Regions from separate parts of the Peribacillus aracenensis genome, predicted to be linked through region 1. Evidence: riboswitches for the same ligand, from Rfam matches in the RefSeq annotation. Region 1 holds a riboswitch; the other holds the start of a gene.
What was found. Region 1 has a riboswitch for S-adenosylmethionine ahead of N0M92_RS03815 (methionine biosynthesis PLP-dependent protein). Riboswitches for the same ligand answer to the same signal wherever they lie in the genome.
Positions count from the first base shown of each region.

Region 1 (3,214 bases):
CTTCCTCAAGTTCGGCAATGATGTCTTCAAGTGCTTCGCGAGTCGGGTTCCCGCTTCTGCTGTAATCATATTTGCCAAATTGATCGATATCGGATTGATGGAAAGTCGATGCATGCTGAATGGGGACGCTCACACCGCCCGTTGCCGGATCGAATTTATGCTGATTATGAAGTAATTTCGTTTCAAAGCTAAAATCATGACCTGTCATCGTAGCGCCTCCCTTTTCACATGTGCGAATGCTTGCTGCAAGTCCTGAATCAAATCATCGCTATCCTCGATGCCAACGGAGAAGCGGAGCAGGCGATTACAAACTCCATTTGCCGTTCTGACTTCAAGCGGTATATCGGCATGCGTTTGTGTGGCAGGATAGGTGATAAAGCTTTCAACCCCTCCAAGGCTTTCTGCAAAGGAAATTAATGAGAGCGATTGTAAAAAGGGGTTGACCGCCGATTCATCAATGATACGGAATGAAATCATGCCGCCTTTCCCGGGATACAATACGTCCGTGACACAATCATGTTCCGACAAGTAATCTACAAGTATTTTGGCATTCTTTTCATGACGCTCCATCCGCAATGCCAAGGTTTTCATTCCACGCATCAACAGCCAAGAATCAAAGGGGCTCAAGACAGCTCCGGTACCATTATGATGGAAGGCAAGTGCATCACATAATTCAGCGCCGCTAGCAACGATCAGTCCGGCGAGCACATCATTATGACCACCGAGATACTTGGTGGCACTGTGAATCACGATATCCGCTCCAAGCAGGATGGGTTGTTGAATAAGAGGCGTGTAAAAAGTATTATCAACGATCAATAGTAAATTATATTGTTTGGCCAATGCGGCAACAGCGCTAATGTCCGTTTGCTGCATAAGAGGGTTAGTGGGAGTTTCGATGAAGATGGCTTTCGTGTGAGGAGTGATGGCTTTTTCTATATCCTCCAAACAACAAGTGTTTACATAGTCACACTGCAACCCCCATTTTTTAAAACCTTGTTCTAACAGACGATATGTACCGCCATAAAGATCCTCGCTGACAATCCAGGCATCACCTGATTTAAAAAGGGCAAGGATAGTGGAAATGGCGGCCATTCCTGAACTGCAGGCATAACCTTGGTCACCTTTTTCCAGATCGGCGATGGAACGCTCCAATAATTGGCGTGTAGGATTACCTGTCCTTGTGTAGTCGAATCCCGTCGATTGGCCAATTCCTTCATGGCGAAAAGCTGTTGAAAAGTATACTGGCGGATTGACTGTTCCTGTCGCCGTTTCGCTGCGGTTTCCTAATTGAGCAAGATATGTTTCAGTTTTGTACATGGTTTTCACTGCTCCTTTGAGTTATATAAAATAAAAAAAAGTCTTCTTTAAGAAGAAGACTTTGATTATAAGGACGAGTCATTCTTCTTATCTTCCAAGTTCACAAACTTGTGGAATTAGCACCTTTTCATTGGTTTGAAACAAATGAAGGTTGCTGAGGTGTCATCGGGCCATTCCCTCTACCTCTCTCGATAAGAGTTTAGATTATTCAATTTCTTTTGAATTTACTATATATACAAAATACTGTCAAGGACATTTTGGGATGGATAATGCTTGGATGTTCATGACCAGGTTAATTGGTGCCTAGTGCGTCAACACTTTATGTATCTAAAAAAAGAATATCCGAATCTTCATATAAACACGAAGGGTCATGGAATTTTCGGCAAAAGTGAAAGGTCAGCGGATATTTTTGCTTTAAAATAATAAAGTTTGTACAATGTATGGAGAGGAAGAATAATACGACATTATTCATTTCATATGCAAATTGGTCTTCAATGAATAGTGCAAACATAGGAGGAGAACACATGGAATACAGAATCGAACGAGATACGATGGGTGAAGTGAAAGTTCCTGCTGATAAATATTGGGGAGCACAAACCGAGAGAAGTCGTAACAATTTCAAAATCGGTAACGAAAAAATGCCGATTGAATTAGTTCGTGCATTTGCATACGTTAAACAAGCTGCGGCAAAGGTGAACTATGATCTTGGTGATCTTTCGGAAGTTAAAAAGAATGCCATCGTCAAGATTTGCGGCGAAATCCTTGAAGGAACGCTAGATGAACATTTCCCGCTTGTAGTTTGGCAAACGGGAAGCGGTACGCAAAGTAACATGAACGTGAATGAAGTGGTCGCAAACAAAGGAAATGAATGGTTAAAAGAAAATGGTGAATCGGAAACCCTTCATCCGAATGATGATGTTAACAAGGCACAGAGCTCCAATGATACTTTCCCGACAGCCATGCATATTGCTGCCTTTATGGAAGTCGCTGAAAAATTGGTTCCTGCCATTAAAGCTCTTCGTGATACATTCGATACAAAGGAAAAAGAATTTTGGGATGTCGTGAAAATTGGCCGGACACATCTTCAAGATGCTACACCATTAACATTGGGACAAGAGATTTCCGGTTGGAAAGCGATGCTTGACAAAGATCTAGCGATGATTGAAGAAAGCAGCCAAAAATTATTGAACCTTGCACTAGGAGGAACGGCTGTAGGAACCGGAATCAATACAAAAAAAGAATTCCCGGGACTTTCCGCCAAACAAATTGCAGCTGATACTGGATATCCTTTTGTCACATCTGATAATAAGTTCCATGCATTGACAAGCCATAACGAAATCGTCTACGCACACGGTGCTTTAAAAGCATTGGCAGCGGATTTAATGAAAATTGCGAACGATGTCAGATGGCTGGCAAGTGGTCCAAGAAGCGGAATCGGTGAAATAGCCATTCCGGAAAACGAGCCAGGCAGCTCCATCATGCCAGGTAAAGTCAATCCAACACAAAGTGAAGCGCTTACCATGATTGCAACACAAATCGTGGGTAACGATGCTACAATTGGCTTTGCAGCAAGCCAAGGTAATTTTGAGTTGAATGTATTCAAGCCTGTCATCATCTATAACTTCCTGCAAACGGTAAAATTATTGACGGAAGGCATTCATTCATTCAACGATAATTGTGCGGTGGGCATCACTGCAAATGAAGATAAAATCAAAGAAAATGTAGAACGTTCCCTTATGTTGGTAACAGCATTGAACCCCCATATCGGTTATGAAAAAGCAGCCAAAATCGCCAAAACTGCATTCAAGGACAACTCAACATTGAAAGAAGCTGCGTTGAAATTGGAGTTCCTGACGGAAGGTGAATTCAATGCATGGGTCGATCCTGCTAACATGGT
Region 1 covers NZ_JANZMJ010000002.1:243,137-246,350, forward strand. Annotated here, with positions in the region: gene metC (cystathionine beta-lyase) at 1-208, opposite strand, end outside; gene N0M92_RS03815 (methionine biosynthesis PLP-dependent protein) at 205-1,317, opposite strand; SAM riboswitch class I at 1,402-1,515, opposite strand; gene fumC (class II fumarate hydratase) at 1,842-3,214, shown strand, end outside.

Region 2 (3,214 bases), on a different contig from region 1:
TTGGCACCCTTTTGATTTCCAGCGAATTATTTAATCAGCCATTTACCGATATCAGGATTTTAGAACGCTGATTTGTGCCTGCTTGCTCCATTTGTTACACTGTAATAAATCTTAATACGGTAGGCGATATTATGTGTGGACGTTTCACCCTTTTCACTGACATTGAAGAAATAAAAGATCGGTTTGATATACAAGGATCATTTGATGAGGAATACCAATTCAGCTACAATATTGCTCCCTCCCAATCCGTGTTATCCGTCATTAATGACGGGGCAATGAACCGACTTGGATATCTTCGGTGGGGACTCATTCCTTTCTGGGCAAAAGACGAAAAAGTTGGCTATAAAATGATCAATGCCAGAGCGGAAACCATTGCAGAGAAAGCAAGCTTCAAGAATGCGTATAAGAAGAAGAGATGCTTGATAATCGCTGACTCATTTTACGAATGGAAAAAGACACCAGAAAGAAAAATACCGATGCGAATAAAAATGAAGAATCATGCTCCATTTGGAATGGCCGGTATATGGGAATCCTGGAAATCTCCCGAAGGCCTCAGCATTTACACGTGCTCCGTTATAACAACCGTTCCTAATGAGCTGATGACCAGCATTCATGATCGTATGCCTGTCATCCTTAAACAAGAAGATGAAAAAGACTGGTTGAATCCATCCATTAATGATCCTGCATATCTGCAGCAGTATTTAAAGTCATTCGATTCGGAACAAATGGAAGCTTTTGAGGTATCGACTGATGTGAACTCGACTAAAAAAAATTCACCTAATCTAATACAACAAATTTGCTGAGAGGTCATTAGACCTCTTTTTATGTTAATTCCGTCCCGATTAACTGCATATGTCAAGATTCCTAATTAATCATTAAGAAGTGCATGTGAAATACTTTAAAACTAAACCTTGCGAAAATAGACAAAATGCTGTACTCTTATATTTGCTTTTCAAAACGACTTCGATGTCACTTTCACAAACTCAGATGGTTACAGCAAGTTTGGTACTTTTCTGACAGGCATCGTTATATTTGATAAATTATATAAATTTGATCTTCTTATCAAGAGAGACGGAGGGACTGGCCCGAAGATGTCTCGGCAGCGGACTTAATGGGAGTGCTGTGCCAAATCCAGCAGGCTGATTTTCGCCTGAAAGATAAGGAGGGTGTTTTTTATAAATTAAAAGACCTCTTCTTGTTGTTAAATAGAAGGGGTCTTTTTATGCCGGCAGTTTTTTAGCTATAGCTCCATGACTGGAGAATTAAGTTCAAGTTGGTGTTATTTGCGAAAACTGTTAAAAGGATAAAGGCTATGACACATGTCATGGGAAAAATAAAAAGAGGTGTACATCATGAGTGCAAACAATAAAGGGAATCCATGGGCATTGATTCCATTTGTCGTATTTTTAATTTTATTTATAGGGTCCGGAATCATCACTAAAGATTTTTATTCTTTTCCGGTGATTGTAGCCATTTCTATTGCATCAGCAGCTGCATTGGCAATGAATCGGAAAGAAAGTTTCAATCAAAAAGTTGATATTTTCTGTAAAGGTGCAGGGGACGCCAATATTATGTTAATGGTTATCATTTTCCTTTTAGCCGGCGCTTTTTCAGAAGTTGCGAATGGCATGGGGGCGGTTGAATCAACGGTGAATCTTGCCTTAGCCGTTTTTCCGCAAAATCTTTTGATGGTAGGGATATTCATTATCGCTTGTTTTATTTCTCTATCCATGGGGACAAGCATGGGAACGATTGTAGCCCTAGCACCTATCGGGGTCGGAATTAGCGAGCAAACCGATATTTCGCTTGCCCTTTCAATGGCGGCCGTTATTGGTGGTGCGATGTTTGGGGATAACCTATCCTTCATTTCAGATACGACAATCGCTGCAGTTCGAACACAGGGAACGAAAATGAAGGATAAGTTTAAAGTGAATTTTTTCATCGTTTTACCTGCGGCCATCATCACATGTGCTATCCTAGGAATATTAACGATGGGTGAACAAGCCGAAATCACCCAAAATTCTTATAATTGGGTGAAGATTCTTCCATACCTTTGCGTATTGATCACTGCATTGGCAGGAGTCAATGTGTTCCTGGTCCTTTCCATCGGAATCGTCTTTGCCGGAATCATCGGCTTGGCTGATGGAAGTTATCAACCGTTGGGTGTCATTCAAAAAGCTGGTGAAGGAATGGCGGGAATGTATGAAATATCCTTCCTTGCCATTTTAATTGCAGGTATGGTTGCTGTAATCAAACATAATGGTGGCATTGATTATCTACTCCAACTCGTGACCCGAAATAGCAAATCAAAAAAAGGGGCGGAATTCAGTATTGCCGGGCTTGTTGGCTTGACGAACCTTTCCACGGCAAATAACACGATTTCGATTATCATTGCCGGGCCACTTGCCAAAAACATCGCTGAAAAGTATGGGATTGATCCGCGTAAATCGGCGAGCATACTTGACGTTTTTGCCTGTTGTATCCAAGGGTTGATACCATATGGGGCACAACTGCTTGTTGCAGCAGGGGTAGCAAAAATCTCTCCGATAAGCATCTTGCCGTATTCATATTACCCAATACTAATTGGACTTTGTGGAGTCGTGGCCATCTTGATTGGTTATCCACGGTTTCAGTCGGGAAATGATGAATCGAAGAAACGGACTTCTTAAAAAGAGGATAATAATGAAAAAAACACCCTGAATCATTGGATACAGGGTGTTTTCTGTATGGGTGAAATCTTCGCATTTATGTCAGTATCAGTGTTCAAAAAGTAATCAAGGCAGTTTTCAATTCATCTGTTTGGTATTTCTTTTATTTATGGTATTCCATTTTATTCATAACCAAAATAACTGCTTCATTCCGGTCCATATTATTAATGGTTTTGCATGCGGCATTTGTCATGAATAGAGGACAACACCAACTAAACCAGAAAGTATAATTACATAAGCTGGGTGCCAGCGTAATTTCATCAGGGCAAATAACGATAATCCAAAAACGAGTAATAAGCTTATCGTATGCCATGAAAAGTTAGGGGCTATCATATGATTGGAAAGTGATAAACTGATTGCTGCAAAGAGGATTAGACTGGTGACAATGGGTCTTAATCCATAAAACATGGATTGAATAACTGGATAATGATTCAATTTGCTGAAGAAGGTGGCTATAACGGTCACGAATATAATAGCAGGCAGCAAGATTCCGAGAGCGGATGATA
Region 2 covers NZ_JANZMJ010000011.1:115,257-118,470, reverse strand. Annotated here, with positions in the region: gene N0M92_RS13355 (hypothetical protein) at 1-71, shown strand, start outside; gene N0M92_RS13350 (SOS response-associated peptidase) at 132-803, shown strand; SAM riboswitch class I at 1,057-1,164, shown strand; gene N0M92_RS13345 (Na+/H+ antiporter NhaC family protein) at 1,353-2,669, shown strand; gene N0M92_RS13340 (chromate transporter) at 2,898-3,214, opposite strand, start outside.
Region 2: another riboswitch for S-adenosylmethionine. It lies ahead of N0M92_RS13345 (Na+/H+ antiporter NhaC family protein); the one in region 1 lies ahead of N0M92_RS03815 (methionine biosynthesis PLP-dependent protein).